Regions from separate parts of the Streptosporangium sp. CA-115845 genome, predicted to be linked through region 1. Evidence: riboswitches for the same ligand, from Rfam matches in the RefSeq annotation. Region 1 holds a riboswitch; each other region holds the start of a gene.
What was found. Region 1 has a riboswitch for cyclic di-AMP ahead of ACQP0P_RS39730 (C40 family peptidase). Riboswitches for the same ligand answer to the same signal wherever they lie in the genome.

Region 1 (4,013 bases):
GTGCCGCAGGCGAAGACCTCGGTGAGCTCGCCCGACTCGCAGCCCCGCTGCCACTCCTCGATCGACAGCCGCCCCTCCTCCGCCCGCAGGCCGAGGTCGCCGGCCAGGGCGAGGATCGAGTCGCGGGTGATGCCCGGCAGCAGCGTACCGGTGAGCGCCGGGGTCAGCAGGCGGTCGCCGTAGACGAAGAACAGGTTCATCCCGCCCATCTCCTCGACGTAGCGGTGCTCGCCCGCGTCCAGCCAGACCACCTGGTCACAGCCCTGCTCGACGGCCTGGCGCTGGGCCACGAAGGCCGCCGCGTAGTTGCCGCCGCACTTGGCGAAGCCGGTGCCGCCGGGGGCCGCGCGGGTGTACTCGGTGGAGAGCCAGACGCTGACCGCCCGCCCGCCGCCGAAGTAGGCCGCCGCCGGAGAGGCGATCACCATGTACTTGTAGGTCCTGGAGGGGTAGTTGACCCCGAGCGCAGGCTGCGTGGCGATCATGAAAGGGCGCAGGTAGAGGCTGTGTCCGGGCGTGGTCGGCACCCACTCGCGGTCGGTCTGGACGAGCAGTTCCAGCGACTCGACGAACGTCTCCTCGGGCAACTCGGGCATGGCCATCCGCAGCGCGGAGGTGTTGAAGCGGGCGGCGTTGGCCTCCGGGCGGAACGTCACGATCGCGCCGTTCTGCTGGCGGTACGCCTTCATGCCCTCGAAGAGCTCCTGCGCGTAGTGGAAGACCGCGGTCGCGGGGTCGAGGCTGAGCGGGCCGTACGGCATGAGCCGGGCGTCGCGCCAGCCCTCGCCCTCGGTGTAGTCGATCGAGATCATGTGATCGGTGAAGACCTGGCCGAACCCCGGAGCCACCATTACCTGCTCGCGCTCGGCCGCGGTGCGAGCGTGGTCGGAGAGCTGCACGTCGAAGCTGAGCTTCTGAGCGGTGGTCATGACGCGGATCCTTATCTTGATGTCTGGCTTACCCTCGGGTCCATTCTGCGTTGGACCGGGTAACGGGAAACTACTGCATCCATGCCGAAAACCGGCAGTGCGCGGGAAACAAAACGCGCCCGGCGGCTCGTAGGAGCCGCCAGGCGCGTCAGGATCGAGGGGGCGGCTTCCTCAGCCGGCTACTCGTGCGGTGATGTCGTCACCGATCTCCTGGGTGGTCCGGCCGGCCCAGCCGGCCAGCCGCTCAAGCAGGTCGTCGGCGACGGCCTGCTCGACCCGGGCCGCCTCGCCGGCCAGCCCCAGGTGGTCCAGGAGCATGGCGACCGACAGGATGGTGGCGGTCGGGTCGGCCTTGCCCTGGCCCGCGATGTCGGGGGCGCTGCCGTGGACCGGCTCGAACATGCTCGGCGCGGTGCGGTCGGGGTTGACGTTGCCGCTGGCCGCCAGGCCGATGCCACCGGCGATCGCCGCGCCGATGTCGGTGAGGATGTCACCGAAGAGGTTGTCGGTGACGATCACGTCGAAGCGCTCCGGCTGGCTGACGAAGAACATCGAGGCCGCGTCGACGTGGCAGTAGTCGGTCTGAACCTCGGGGTACTCCACGCTGACCCGGTCGAACGTACGGGCCCAGAGGTCACCGGCGTAGGTGAGCACGTTGGTCTTGTGGACCAGCGTCAGCTTCTTGCGGGGGCGGGTCACCGCCTTCTCGAAGGCGTAGCGCACCACACGCTCGACACCGTAGGCGGTGTTCAGCGACTCCTGGGTGGCGATCTCGTGCGGCGTGCCGCGGCGCATGGCGCCTCCGGCACCGGCGTAGGGGCCCTCGGTGCCCTCCCGGATGACGATCATGTCGATGTCCTCGGGGCGGGCCTTGCCCAGCGGCGTCTCGACGCCGGGGAAGAGCTTGACCGGGCGGAGGTTCACATAGTGGTCGAGCTGGAAGCGGAGCTTGAGCAGCAGGTCGCGCTCCAGGATGCCCGGGGGCACGCTGGGGTCGCCGACCGCGCCGAGCAGGATCGCGTCGTATCCGCGTAGCTCGTCGAGCAGCGGGTCGGGCAGGGTCTCGCCGGTCTCGCGGTAGCGCTTGGCCCCGAGGTCGTACGTGGTGGTCTCCACCTTGGTGCCGACCGCTTCGAGGACCTTCAGACCCTCGGTGACGACCTCGGCTCCGATCCCGTCCCCGGGGATGACCGCCAGGCGAATGTTACGCGAATCCATGCAGGCACCTTACCTGTCCGTCTCGGTGATCGAACACCGGTCTCACTCTTCGGACGTGTCCGCGCGTCCGCCCATGTGATCACTTTGTCCTTTTTTGCTCCCTATTGACCGTTTCGTGAGGTTTCGTTATCGTCCTCCCCATTCACATTGATGCCTAATCCGTACGGACCATCCCCTTACCGGCCCGTACGGAGCCGGGGAACCACTTTTTCCGGAATCCACCGGGCCCCCCGGGAACCTCGCTCCGCCCCGGAGCGCGCTCCCGGCCGCCATCACGGGATTCCTTGGGGCGAATCGGCGTGCTCTCGCGCCGTAGGGCGGCCTCCACGCCCGAGCCCGACAGCTCACCCGGCCGGCCTTATGGAAGGAATCATCCTGTCCGGCAAGATGTACTCCCGTGTCCTGTCCATCCTCGTCTCAGGCGCCGCGGTGTTCGCGGCCTCGGCCATGGCGCCGACGGCGGCACTGGCCGCCTCCCCTCTCCCCTCCCCCGAAGCTCCCCCGCTCGGCACCGTCAGGCTGAAGGCCGCACTGAAGAGCGCGACCCCCAGGCCCGCCTGGCAGAAGGCCGTGAAGTGGGCGATGTCCAAGCGCGGCACGCCCTACGTCTGGGGTGGCACCGGCAACGGCGGTTTCGACTGCTCAGGCCTGATGCTCCGCGCCTACGGCGCCGCCGGGATCAAGCTGCCCCGCGTCACCAACGACCAGTACGCCGCCTTCTCCAAGAAGATCGCCTGGAAGGACCTCAAGGCCGGTGACCTGGCCTTCTTCAGCGGCCTCGGCCATGTCGGCATGATCACCAGACCCGGTTACATGGTCCACGCCCCGCGGAGCGGCGACGTGGTCAAGGAGGAGAAGCTCAGCGCCTGGCGCCGGTCCTCCTTCGTCGGCGCGGTGCGCCCCGATCCGCAGGGGGTCAAGCTGACCGAGCAGATCGAGATCGCGACCGGCGGATGAGACACGCCGGCTGATCGGCCGCGGGAACCCCGCCGGCACCGGGAACGGGTTCAGCGGATGGGAGAACCACCGTTGTCCCGGCGGTCCAGGGCGGTCTGGAGCGCCTCGGCGGCCTCGTCCTTGACCTCTTCCGCGTGGTTCCAGGGATACATGTCGTACATGGCGAATCTCGTCTCGGTCGCATGCGAGCAGGGGCAGTGGTCGAGACTCCGATCAGGGCTCCGACCAGGCCTGGTGTCACGGGTCCGGATCACGGACCGGCGATCTGGGGCGTGGCGCCGGAGAATTGCCGGCCCACCCCTGTCAGGCCCCGTCGCGGCAGGCTTGGACCTGGCGCACTTCATCTCAGGCTACCTGGCGGCCGGAACGCCGTCTCGCCCGGCGTACACACTTCTCACATACCGAGACGAAAGGTGGCCGCCGCCCCACGGTGCGGGGCGGCGGCCACCTCGGTGGATCCTTTGCCTACCGGGCCTAGGAGGCTGGTGTTAAACGGCCGCTTAGCGATCATGGTGGAGCGTCACACCCACAGAGCGTCCGTTCCGGAGGCAGATTCGGCCTCCAAGTGGAGTGTGTGCTCCCGATCCTCACCGTTTTTGACGGCTTGGTGGAGGGACCAAGATTACTTCGCGCGAAAAACACCAGCCTCCTAGGCCCTGTCCCTTGGATCTTTTGCCCACTACGGCCAGGCGGCGCCTCGCCGCGTTGTCGTCGGTCACCGCAGCACGGCTGCGGCTCCCTCCTCCGCCTTGCGAGACACCGCCTGGCCGATCCTCGCCACGGCAAGATCCGCGGGACAGGGCCTAGTCGGCCAGGTCGACCGAGCGGCCGCTGTCGGCGCCGATCTCCGCGCCGATCTGGTCGATCACGTCGGCCGGGATGGCGGTGTCGACGGTGAGCGCGATGAGG
Region 2 (4,013 bases), 860 kb from region 1:
TCGCCGACGTCTTCCACCGCTCCCCCAGGGCCGACCGCACGGTCGTGCTCACCGGCGGGGTCCGCACCCCCTCCGACGCGCTGGTCGGCCCGATCGCGGTCACGGCGATCCGGGGACTCCACGTCGACACCCTCTTCCTCGGCGTGCACGGGATGAGCGCCCGAGCCGGGTTCACCACACCCAACCTGCTGGAGGCCGAGACCAACCGCGAGCTGGTCGCCTCCGCACACCGCCTGGTGGTGCTCGCCGACCACACCAAGTGGGGCACGGTCGGCATCAGCACGATCGCCGAGCTGGCCCAGGCCCACATCGTGGTCACCGACTCCGGCCTGACCGAGGAGGCCCGCGAGGAGCTCGCCGCCTCGGTGGGAGAGCTGATCATCACAGAGCCACAGCAGGAGAGCGAGAGCGTCGGCCGATGAAGCGTACGATCACCCACCTGGCCGACGGCCGGGAGCTGTTCTACTTCGACCGCCACGACGACGCCGACCGCGGAGCGGTCGACGGACGCGACCTGCCGCCCCGCCCCACCGCCTCCGAGTTGCGTTACGACCCGCTGACCGAGGAGTGGATCGCGGTGGCCGGACACCGCCAGGGCCGCACCTTCCTGCCTCCGGCCAGCGAGTGCCCGCTCTGCCCTTCCACCTCCGGCAACCTCACCGAGATCCCCTCCGCGGCCTACGACGTGGCGGTCTTCGAGAACAGGTTCCCCTCGTTCTCCACCTATCTGGGCGACTATCAGCAGGTCGGCGGGTTGAGCGAGGTCCGCCCTGGGATCGGCCGCTGCGAGGTGGTCTGCTTCACCTCCGAGCACGACTCCTCATTCGCGCTGCTCCCCCCCGAGCAGGTGGAGCTGGTCATGGAGGCCTGGATCGACCGTACGGCGGAGTTGTCGGCGATGCCGGGTGTGGAGCAGGTGTTCTGTTTCGAGAACCGGGGAGCCGAGATCGGCATCACCCTGGCCCACCCGCACGGCCAGATCTACGCGTACCCCTACGTGACCCCGCGCACCAAGCTGACCCTCGGGGCGGCCGGGCGCCACCGGGAGCGGACCGGCGGCAACCTGTTCGCCGACGTGCTCGCCGCGGAGCGGGAGGCCGGGGTCCGGGTGGTGGCCTCGAACGAGCACTGGACGGCGTTCGTCCCGGCCGCGGCGCGCTGGCCGGTGGAGGTCCACCTCTACCCCCACCGGCAGGTCCCCGACCTGGTCGGGCTGGAGCCCGCGGAGCGCGCGGCGTTCGGACCGCTCTACACCGACGTGCTCCGCCGCCTCGACGGGCTGTTCGGCGTGCCGATGCCCTACATCGCGGCCTGGCACCAGGCGCCGGTCAACACCGGTCGCGACCTGTCGTACGCGCACATGGAGCTGTTCAGCATCCGCCGCGCGCCGAACAAGCTGAAATATCTCGCCGGCTCCGAGTCGGCCATGGGTGCCTTCGTGAACGACGTGCTGCCCGAGGAGACAGCACACCTTCTGCGCTCTGTTGTCACGAACTAATCACCAATTGGTCTCGTCTTGAAGTCGCGTGACTCTGTGTTTACCACTACTATCCTTCCCACATCGGCTGCAACAGCCGATATGCCTAATCCCAGGCGCATCGCCCGGGAGCCGGGGAACCACCGCACCTGGGGTGAAACCACTTCGGTGGAAGGGCGTTCTCCAGCCCGAACCCGTCAGCTAACCCGGTAGGCGGAAGGAGAGGAGAGTTCGTGGCGGCCCCGTCCCCCACGTTCCGTCGGCATGCGACTCTGGCCCTTTGTTTGAGCCTGATCGCCACGTTCACCCTCGGTGCCCCCACCGCGGGAAGCGCGGAGCCCAAGCCGACCGAGGCCAAGCTCCGCGCCGAGCTGGCCAAGCTCGGCAAGAAGGTCGACGGGCTGATCGAGGCATACGCGGCCAAGCGCGAGTCCCTCAAGAAGGCACAGAAGGCCGAGGCCGTCGCCAAGCAGAACCTGGCCAGGGCCTCCGACCTCTACGCCAGGGCGGAAAAGCAGGTCGACTCCATAGTCCAGCTCCGCTACCAGAGCAGCATCGGAGGCCTGCCCGCGCTGCTGTTCGCCGACGACATGGGGGGAGCCGCGGTGATGGAGCAGCTCACCGCCCAGCAGAGCGCGCACCTGCAGGGCTTCGCCGAGAGCTTCGAACGTAGGAAGAGGGCGACCGAGACGGCCGCCAGGCTCACCGACGACATCATCGAGGAGGCCAAGGATCTGCAGGCCCAGCGCGATGAGGCCGAAGATGTGATCAAGGAGATCAAGAACAGACTCGACCGGCTCGCCCCCGTCGGCTCCGGGCGCCGCGCCGACGGCAGCTGGGCCCCGCAACTCCCCACCGGCGCCGACAACATCACCGACCGGACCCGGATCATGCGTGAGGCCGTCAGGAGACGCTTCGACCTCCCGTACGCCGTCGGCTGCTACCGGTCCGCGAACGACGGCGGCGAGCACCCCCTCGGCCGCGCCTGCGACTTCATGATGAGTACCGGCGGCACGATGCCCTCAGCCGCCAACCTCGCGCTCGGCGACGAGATCGCCGCCTGGGCCATCAAGAACAAGGCCAAGCTCGGAGTGAAGTACGTGATCTGGCGCCAGCGCATCAACCACGGCTCCGGCTGGAGAACCATGTCCAACCGCGGCGGCATCACCGCCAACCACTACGACCACCCGCACATCTCGATGTACTGATCCACCGGGCTGACAACAGGTCTGGGCGGCCCCGTGTTGACAACGCGCCACTGTGTTGGACGGCGTCGGTACCCCGGTGGGCGGCCGTAAGCGGGTCAGTTGCGGCCGGTGGAGCCCTCGGGTGGGACGGGGGCGGTGGAACCGCGTACCACCAGTTCGGTGGCGAGTTCGACGTGGTGGGAGTCGACTCGTTCGCCTGCCGCCAGGCGCAGGGCCGTGCGTACCGCGACGCCGCCTATCTCGCGCAGCGGCTGGCGTACGGTGGTCAGCGGGGGCGAGGCCATGCAGGCGACCTGGGTGTCGTCGAAGCCGACGATGCTGAGATCCTCGGGCACGCGCAACCCTCGCGCCCTGGCCGCCTCCAGCACGCCGAGCGCGATGTCGTCGCAGCCGGTGAAGATGGCAGTGGGGACCTCAGGCAGGTCGAACAGGGCCGCGCCGCCCGTCACACCCTCCTGGTAGCGGAAGTGCCCCGCCCGTACGTAACCCGGCGGAATCGAAGCGCCCGCGGCCTCCATGGCGGCGCGGTAGCCGTGCAGCCGGGCCTGGTTGCAGGCGGCGGTGGCCGGGCCGCCGAGGTAGGCGATGCGCCGATGCCCGAGCGTGAGCAGGTGCTGCGTCGCGGCCAGGCCCCCGGCGAAGTTCGTCGAACCGACGCTGGTGACCCCCCTGGTCTGCGGCAGGTTCAGCGGGTCGATCACGACCAGTGGCAACCGCACCCGGGACAGGGCGGCGAGCTGCCCGGCGGTCAACTCGCTGGTGATGGCGATCAGGGCCCGTCGTCCGGCCGTGACCAGGCCGCGCGCCCAGGCTCCGGCGCGGTCGGCGTTCGTCCGGATGCTCACCACGATCGCCGCGTCGACCTCGGCCCCGGCCTGCACGGCGCCCTGGACGATCTCGGTCGAGTACGCGTTGAGATCGGCGTCCAGCTCCACTTCGATCGTGGCCGGCACGGCCGCGTCACCCCGGCGGCGCGACGTAGTCGTACTGCTCCAGCAACGACTCCACGAGGGAGCGGGTCACCGGGGAGACGTCACCTCGGCCGTTGAGCACCTTCGACACGGTCGCGACCGACACGCCCGCCGAGGCCGCGACCGTGGCCAGCGTGGCCCGTTTAGGACTGGCCGGCATCTGTTCCTCCCTGCTGTGTGGCGGAAGAGCTCGGTATCGGTTCCACATCCACGCGGGTGACCAGTCGGCGGCCCGGGCCGACGTGACGCAGCGGGCCGGTCAATCGTATGTGACCCCGGCAGGGCAGGTCGGACGCCGACGTGCCCACGAGCACCTCAAGATCCCCCGGTTCGACGACGCGCCGCAGGTCGCGCCCG
Region 3 (4,013 bases), 2.3 Mb from region 1:
GCGATGGCCGAACCCTGATCCCGCGCGTGGTCTCGACCGTCCTCCACGCCGGGTGATGACCCGTTCACGACTGACCCAAGCTAACCCGGTGGCCTTAAGCGCCGGGGAACCACGGATGAACAGCCGCCCACGCGTGCTTGCGCTCGATCTTTACCGTAGTGTACGGAACCGCATCGATCAGATCGCCAGGCGGGCCAGCGCGAGCAAGGCCACGATCTACCGTCGCTGGGCGGGCAAGGAGGCGCTGGTCGTGGATCTGATCTGCAACCACCTTGAGATCGACGTCGTGCCGCCGCCCGACACCGGGTCGATGCGCGGGGACCTGATCGGGGTCGTGGACGGGTTCTGCCGGATCCTGGAACGGAAACAGGCGATGATCTTCGGCCTGCTTCCGGCGTTCCTCACCTCCCCCGAGCTGGCCTCCGCCCTGCGCGACAACGTGCCCCGCCCCGACATCACCGGCACCGTCCCGCTGCTGGAACGCGCCAGGGAGCGCGGCGAGCTGCCAGGGCCGGTGGACCCCGCGGAGCTCAGGAAGGCCACCGAGGCACTGGTGTGGTACCGGCTGCTCTTCACCGGTAAGCCACTGGACCGGGAGTTCGTCGAGGACACGGTCGACCGGTTCCTGCTCCCGCTGTTCCGCTCCTGGTCCGGCCAGGAGAGCTGAGGCCCACCCTGCCCCCGGCGGACCTCTGGGGCACCGAACCTCGTTCGGGTTTTCCGGAGGGCGGGACGCACCCGCTCCACACTTTTTACTATCGAATATTTGTCCCTCAAAAGCTGGGGTCCGACACCCTTCCGGCGAGCCTCACGATCATGCCATACCATCCCGGGTCAGGCGATCGACCGGCGGGTACCGCACAGCCGGATCGCCGAAGAGACAGGGGATCCCGCCCGCGACGAGGCCGCGCCCCCGCCCGCCGCGACCGGCCGGAGGACGGGTGCGCCCCACCTCCTTCCCAGGCCAAGCGACCCCCCGTCCTACCCCCGCGATTTGGACGTATCACCAAGTCAAGGCAATGTGCCCTACTTGTAATCGTCTGCCCGAGTGGCGTACGTTCGTCCCATTCGAGGCAAATGCCCGGGTCTGTATAGATCTAAGCATTGCCGTCACATTGCCCGACCGTGTTCCACCTGGGCGGAACCCTCCGCCCGCGGTGAGCACGGCCGCCGAATCCGCGAAGTCTGCGGAACCGGGGAACCACGTTCCTGGGGTGAATCAGCGCGTTCTCGCGCCGTAGGGCACTTCCCAGCCCGAACCCGTCAGCTAACCCGGTAGGCGGCATGGAAGCGAAGCAAGGAGTCGAACCCCGGTATGACCAAGCACCGCCTCATCCCCACCCTCAGCGCCCCCCGCGTGGCGAGCGCCCTCCTGGGCGCCTGTGTCGTCCTGGCGACCGGCTCCGTGGGCTCCGCGGCCCTGGCCGACAGCCACACCGCCCAGAACAGGCCCGCGAGTACCCCGCTCGAGGTCGCGGCCGAGAGACTGCCCAAGGTCTCCGCCGCACAGGTCCTGGACCTCGCCTCAAAGCAGATCGGCGTCCGTGAGAACTCCCAGGGCGGAGGGACCAAGTTCCACTCGTGGTACATGTCCTCCCCGCGCGCCCAGGAGACCGTCGCCCGTGACGGCGGCAGCATCCAGGGCTACGCCAACGCCCCCTGGTGCGCGATGTTCGTCTCCTGGGTCGGCGAGATGGCCGGCATCCGGCCCACGATGGGCTGGGACGCCTACACCGTCACCCACGCCAAGTGGTTCAAGGACAACCAGCACTGGGGTACCACCCCCACTCCCGGCGCCGTCGTCTACTTCGACTGGGCCGGCGGCAAGAACCTCAGCGGCATCGACCACGTCGGCTTCGTGAAGAAGGACAACGGAGACGGCACGATCACCACGATCGAGGGCAACACCGGCAACGGCAACGTCGAGCAGCGCATCCGGCCCACCTCGCAGGTCGTGGGCTACGGCTACCCGGTCTACGCCGGCTGATCCACCCGTCGTCCGCGCCATCCCCCGTGGTGTGGGTACCCGGCACCCCGCCGGCGAACGCGGGCCGGTCCGCACGCCCCCAGGGGCGCCGCTCGAACACGAGCGGCGCCCCTGACGCGTTCCCCCGGCCGCCTTTACGAACTCCTTCTTGACGACGATGCCTGTACGGCACACGACGCCGCGAGAGCGGTTCCGTCCACGTGGACGGACGGCCCAGCAGACCGCGTACGCCTCGCCAGGCGATCGATGCCGGGCTCGCGCTCGCTCCCGCCCCCCACCCGAACACCCCGCACCGTCGAAAGCCCTCGCCCTGTACGGCCGCTACCTGGCGATACCGGCAGGACGGCCGCCGCGCACCCACACGGTCGCCGCGCCTCCCGCTCCCGCTTCCGCGAGCAGCCGCTGCACCTCACCCGGATGGTAGAGGGTTACCGCCGGGACGCCGTGGACATTGTCCACGATCGGAGTGAGGCCGAGACGCCTGGCGGCGGCTGCCATCATCTCGGCCATCATGAACGTGCCGGTGTTCAGGTAGATCATGTTATGGCTGGGACCGAACCCGGCGACAAGAATGCCCATGCGCCACAAGGCGACGGCCGCGTCGGCGTGGGCGGCAGTGCCCGGGACGCGCGGATCGAATTGCCGCCGGGCGTCGCGCCACGCGTTGGTCAACGCCCGCAGGACCCTGCGGTGTAGCGTTCTGGGCACCTCGACGCGCACGGCCGGCGACCCCTTGAAGCCGGTGTCGCCGGCGTCGGCCTGGGTGACGATGGCCCAGGCCAGCCCTGACAGCAACCGGGCCATCCGGGCCGCCACCGCCTCGCTGCGCGTCTCCACGATGGGAAGATGGCGCGACGCCGTGGCGTGTGTCCCCTCGCCTGTGTTCCCGGTTCCGGTGGGGCGCAGATGTTGCCAGGCGAGCGCCGCCTCCAGCATGCCGTACTCGCCGATCGGAGCCTCCGCGAGGGCGCGGTGAATGGTGCCGCTCGCGTGGTCGAGGCATCCGGCGGACGGTGACCTCGTGAGGGGCGGCGACGCGGTCGGGCGGGAGATACGGTCGGCGATCGGAGTGCTCGTCATGATTTCTGATCTCCTGTGCGGTCAGTTTCCGGGGATCGGCCCGTCGGCAACGATCCGGCCGTCGCGGACGCGATAGGCCCACACCGTGACCGAGGATCTGGCAAGCTCGCCGTCACCGTTGAATCGGATCTTCGTAGTGATACCGGCGCCGGAGTATCCGTCGACGAACTCCTCCATCTCAGAGCGTCGCGTCCGGCCGGCGTCGATGCCCCGGAGGAAGACGGTGGCGGCGTCGTAGGCCTCCGCGCTGTTGGTGCCCGGGTCGCGGTCGAAACGGATCCGGTAGCGCCGGGCGAACCCGGGATCTTCCTCCGGCGGGCGGCACGGGCAGGTAAGAACCGCGCCCTCGGCGGCCTTGGCCCCCGCCGTGCGGACGAACCCGTCGTCCTTGACCGCGTCGCCCGAGACGAAGGCGGCGCTCACGCCCGCGTCGCGCAGCTCGCGCAGGAGCCGGCCGGCCTGGGTGTAGTAACCGCCGAAGAAGAGCACGTCGGGGGCGGCCGATTCGACCTCGGAGACCGCGCCGCGGAAGTCGACCAGATTCGGCTGGACCGAGGCGCTCTGCACCACCAGCGGGCCGAGTTCCTTCATGACCAGCTCGCTGAGGCCGCGCCCGTAGGGGCTCATGTCGTCGATGACGAAAACCTTCCGCGCGAGCAGCCTCTCCTTGATGTACCGGCCGACCGCCGGTCCCTGCGCGGCGTCGCTGCCCAGGATGCGATGGAACGTCGATCGCCCCCAGCGGCTGAGGCCGGGGTCGGTGGCCGCCGGGGTGATGGTGCTGACCCCGCCCTGGTTCAGGATCGGGTTGGCGACCTGCGACTCGCCGGAGAACGCAGGCCCGACGACACCGATGATCGCGGGGTCGGCGACGACCTGCTGAGCGAGTTCGGGCGCCTGCTTCGAATCACCCTGGGTGTCGAAGTCGACGAGCCCGACGGGGCAG
Region 4 (4,013 bases), 4.7 Mb from region 1:
AGGCGCTGAGGATCTCCGGGCAGGTCTACTACGGCGGGAAGGCCGGCGTGGGCGGTGAGCGCGGCGTGCTGGTCAGGAAGGGCAACGCGGTCCTGGTCTACCTCTGGGGCGGCGAGTACTCCAAGCCGGCGAAGAGCGACTGGACCAGGCAGCTGAGCGACGCCAGGAAGATGACCGCGAAGATCTGCGATATCGCCGCCTGCTGACGCTCCCCCGGGAGACCGGGACTGCTACCTGCAGCTATAGGGCTGAACACAGGAAAAGGTGATCTAAACCTTACTTGTTCTGTACTATTCGCCGCAGGTCTGTGCAGTCTGGAGGCGTTGACGTGACCGTGGCGGGTATGCCGGTTGGACTCATGCGGATACCGGTGGCGGCCGGGCTCGCCCTCGCGCTGCTGATGGTGCCGGTGAGCGGGGCCTCCGCGGAGCCGAAGCCGACACTCGCCCAGGCCAAGAAGAAACTGGAGAAGCTCAACGAGCAGGCCGACCAGATCGTCGAGAAGTACAACCAGGCCTCGGAGAAGTGGAAGCGGGCCAGGAAGAAGTACGCGACGCTGAACGGCGAGCTCGCCCGGCAGAGCGAGCAGGTCGCCGGGCTGCGCAAGGAGCTCGTCGCGATGGCGGTCAGCACCTACCAGTTCGGCGCGGTCAACAGCTGGGAAGGCATGATCTACCAGGCCGACCCCGGCGCGCTGCTGAGCGGCCTGGCCTCGGTCGACCAGATGTCGGCTTCCCGGGCCCAGTCGCTGAGCGCCTTCGACGAGGCCACCAAGGCGCTGCGGCTCAACAGGAATCTGGCCAAGGGCGCGCTGAGCGAGGCCGACGAGACGCGCGACGAACTGGCCAGGGAGAAGGCCAAGGCCGACAAGATGGTCAGGGCTCAGACGAAGCTCCTGCGCGAACTCAACGTTTTCAAGACGGGCAACCCCGAGAGCACCGGGATCCAGTACAGCGGCCCCGCCTCGGGCAACGCCCGCGCCGCCCTGCAGTTCGCCTTCGCGCAGGTCGGCAAGCCCTACCAGTACGGCGGCACGGGGCCCGGCGGCTGGGACTGCTCGGGCCTCCTCCAGGCCGCCTGGCGCAGGGGGGGAGTCAGCCTCCCCCGTACCACCTGGGAGCAGTGGAGCTGGGGCACCAGCCGCAAGGTCTCGCTGAACGACCTCCAGCCGGGCGACCTCATCTTCAGTGAGGGCCTGGGCCACGTCAGCATGTACGCGGGCAATGGCCAGATCGTGCACGCCCCGCAGACCGGCGACGTCGTCAAGGTCGTCCCGCTCTCGGCCTACGGCCGTCGCCTCGTCGGAGCCGTCCGCCCCTGAGGAGCGGAGGCCCGCCCTCCGGTGGTAAAACCTGGTGCGCCGTCGGCGACGGCGCTGATCCGTGCTCCGCGGCGGGAGAGGGCACCCTCGCGGCTTCAACCATGAATTACGGCAAATGTGATGAACATTACAGAAATTGCGATTTGTCGGGTGTGATTCCGAGGGTGTGACGAGGATCATATCTTAATAGCATAAATGGCCATTAAGCAGGGGTAACGGGAAGATCACGAAGGCTTATTGATCTTCTTGTTTGGCGAATGCTTTGCCGAAGGTTGGAGATCGGGGTAACTTCTGGCCTCGCGACGTGCAAGCCATGCCGTCGCGGTGAATGTCGGTCTTCGGGCCGGTGTCCCTATAGAAATCCAGCCGGCCGCCGTTCCCCTGCCGGGGACGGACCTCATCACGGCGGCCCGCCGAATCCATGCAGCCAGGAGGCATGGAACCGGGGACCCAAAAGGCCCGATACAGCGTGGCCGGGGGTGAATCAGCGCATTTGCGCCGTAGGGCATCTTCCAAGCCCGAACCCGTCAGCTAACCCGGTAGGCATCAGTGGAAGCACCAAGGAGAAATCCTGTCTACCACCCCGTGTAACACCCGTCTGTCGCGCCTTTTCCGCCTTTCCCTCGGCGGCATCGCCCTCACCCTGACCGCCTCAGCCGGAGCGGTCACCCTGGGGTCGACGGCGGCGAGGGCGACGACGGACAGTACCCCTGAGATCCTGGTCAACACCGCGGCCGGAGTCTCCGAGCAGGCCGAGGGCACGAAGAGAACCGTGCACAAGGCCAAGGCCGATACCAAGGTCAAGACCAGGATGAGCAGGGCGGCCCTGCAGAAGGTCCGGGCTCGCAAGGCCGTCTCGGCGGCCAGGCGGCAGGTCGGCGATCCGTACCGGTGGGGTGCCTCCGGTCCCGGCGCGTTCGACTGCTCGGGGCTCGTCAAATACGCCTGGCGCAAGGCGGGCGTGTCCATCCCCCGGATCACGCACAGCCAGTTCCGGGCGATCAGGAAGAAGGTCTCGTGGAGCCACCTGCGCCCCGGTGACCTGATGTTCTTCAGTGGAAAGGGCCACGTCGGCATGTACGTCGGCAAGGGCAGGATGGTCCACTCGCCGAGCAGCGGCAAGACGGTCCGGATCGTGAAGCTGGAGGGGTACTACAGGTCCTCCTTCGCCGGAGCGGTCCGGCCCGGAGCCTGAGCCCGGGCAGGGACGCCGGCCCCGTTCCTCACATGTGCGGGGACGGGGCCGCTCCGTTTCCGGCGGAGGCCGCGAGCGCGTGGCCGGCGGCCCGGGCCGGTGCGGATCCACGCTTCCGGCAAGGAACGTCACGATGCCGGTCGAGTAGCATCGACTCGTTATGTCCGTCCCGAAGGGGCGCCGCACCGTGCTCGCCGGGATGCTGGCGCTGATGAGCGTGGGCCCGTCGGCCGGGACGGGACCTCTCCTGGCCGGAGCCGGGCCGCTCCCGCGCACTCCCCGAGAGCTCCCCGACCACCCCCTGCCGCACGACCCTCGCCGCGACGCCGGAGAACTCCCCGCCGGCCTTCGCGACCTGTGGCCCGGTGCCGCCGTCGTCGTCCGGGGCGAGCACTCCCTCGTGATCGGCCACCACGTCGCGCCCGCCGTCCTGCGGGACCTGGCCGCCGGGGCCGACCGGGCCCGCCGCGCGGTCGCGGCGATCTGGGGGCCGGTCCGAGCGGTGATCCTGTTCCCCGCCACCGATGCCGAGGCCGCGGCACTCGCCGGAGCGGAGAGCACCCGGGGCCTGGCCGCGATGGCGGCCGCGGACCGGGTGATCGTCCTGCCCTCGGGCTACGCGAGGCTCAGCACGACCGGCAGGGACGTGGTGATCACGCACGAGCTCGTGCACGTGGCCACCGGCGCGACCCGTGGCGGCCGGGTGCCGATGTGGCTGTCGGAGGGCTTCGCCGACTACGTGGGCTACCGCGATGCCGGGATCCCGGTGCGGACGGCCGCCGCCGAGCTGGTCGCCGAGGTACGCGCCGGAGTCCTGCCCGCCCGTCTCCCCGGTCCCGCCGACTTCGCCCCCGGCGCCCCGCGGCTCGCGCAGGCGTACGAGGAGGCCTGGCTCGCCTGCCGGTTCATCGCGGAGCGCTTCGGCGAGAAGGCCCTGGTGAGGCTCTACGGTGGCGATGTCACCGGCACGCTCGGCCTGTCGCCCGCCCAACTCACCGTGGCGTGGCGTGACTACCTCGGAAAGGAACTCGCCTGACATCCTTGTGTCCTTTCCCGGTCCAGGCCTCACCTGGCGGATCTCGCCGCGGCGAGGAGCGGTCGGCGGGTGCCTCGCAAGGCACGGGAGGGAGCCGCGGCGTGCCGCGGTGACCGGTGACGACTCGGCGAGGCGCCGTCCGGCCGACCGCGGCAGGCAGAAGATCCAAAGGACGGGGCCCAGGGTTCGGGCTCCACGCTGGAGGTGTTTGATGACGCTGAGCACGACGGACGCGCCCTCGGGGGTGCGGCCGGCGGGGTGGGCGCTGGCCGCGCTGGGGGTGGTCACGCTGGCGGTCGTGGCGTTCACCACGCCCTGGCAGGAGCTGCCCGAGGGGGCCCCGGCGGTCGTCCCCGATCCGGCCCGCGACTTCACGGCCGAGCAGATCGCCAGGTCCGAGGCGTTCGACAAGCTGGTCAGCGTACCGGGTTACCTCTCCCTGGGCCTGACGCTGGTGGTGG

Region 2: it holds a riboswitch for cyclic di-AMP, as region 1 does, so the genes downstream of both, ACQP0P_RS35420 (coiled-coil domain-containing protein) here and ACQP0P_RS39730 (C40 family peptidase) in region 1, are expected to answer to the same signal.
Region 3: it holds a riboswitch for cyclic di-AMP, as region 1 does, so the genes downstream of both, ACQP0P_RS29200 (CHAP domain-containing protein) here and ACQP0P_RS39730 (C40 family peptidase) in region 1, are expected to answer to the same signal.
Region 4: it holds a riboswitch for cyclic di-AMP, as region 1 does, so the genes downstream of both, ACQP0P_RS15745 (C40 family peptidase) here and ACQP0P_RS39730 (C40 family peptidase) in region 1, are expected to answer to the same signal.

Annotation. Positions count from the first base shown of each region.
Region 1 is NZ_CP191988.1:8,311,901-8,315,913, forward strand. Features, by position in the region: gene ACQP0P_RS39720 (branched-chain amino acid aminotransferase) at 1-929, opposite strand, end outside; gene ACQP0P_RS39725 (3-isopropylmalate dehydrogenase) at 1,101-2,147, opposite strand; cyclic di-AMP (ydaO/yuaA leader) riboswitch at 2,289-2,520, shown strand; gene ACQP0P_RS39730 (C40 family peptidase) at 2,508-3,104, shown strand; gene serA (phosphoglycerate dehydrogenase) at 3,908-4,013, opposite strand, start outside.
Region 2 is NZ_CP191988.1:7,452,651-7,456,663, forward strand. Features, by position in the region: gene ACQP0P_RS35410 (DeoR/GlpR family DNA-binding transcription regulator) at 1-422, shown strand, start outside; gene galT (galactose-1-phosphate uridylyltransferase) at 419-1,498, shown strand; cyclic di-AMP (ydaO/yuaA leader) riboswitch at 1,571-1,707, shown strand; gene ACQP0P_RS35420 (coiled-coil domain-containing protein) at 1,762-2,685, shown strand; gene ACQP0P_RS35425 (substrate-binding domain-containing protein) at 2,781-3,638, opposite strand; gene ACQP0P_RS35430 (LacI family DNA-binding transcriptional regulator) at 3,646-3,816, opposite strand; gene ACQP0P_RS35435 (glycoside hydrolase family 3 N-terminal domain-containing protein) at 3,800-4,013, opposite strand, start outside.
Region 3 is NZ_CP191988.1:5,984,659-5,988,671, forward strand. Features, by position in the region: gene ACQP0P_RS29195 (TetR/AcrR family transcriptional regulator) at 116-667, shown strand; cyclic di-AMP (ydaO/yuaA leader) riboswitch at 1,159-1,297, shown strand; gene ACQP0P_RS29200 (CHAP domain-containing protein) at 1,316-1,987, shown strand; gene ACQP0P_RS29205 (hypothetical protein) at 2,309-3,067, opposite strand; gene ACQP0P_RS29210 (branched-chain amino acid ABC transporter substrate-binding protein) at 3,089-4,013, opposite strand, start outside.
Region 4 is NZ_CP191988.1:2,979,479-2,983,491, forward strand. Features, by position in the region: gene ACQP0P_RS15735 (hypothetical protein) at 1-206, shown strand, start outside; gene ACQP0P_RS15740 (NlpC/P60 family protein) at 344-1,321, shown strand; cyclic di-AMP (ydaO/yuaA leader) riboswitch at 1,723-1,882, shown strand; gene ACQP0P_RS15745 (C40 family peptidase) at 2,094-2,516, shown strand; gene ACQP0P_RS15750 (hypothetical protein) at 2,677-3,552, shown strand; gene ACQP0P_RS15755 (M48 family metallopeptidase) at 3,764-4,013, shown strand, end outside.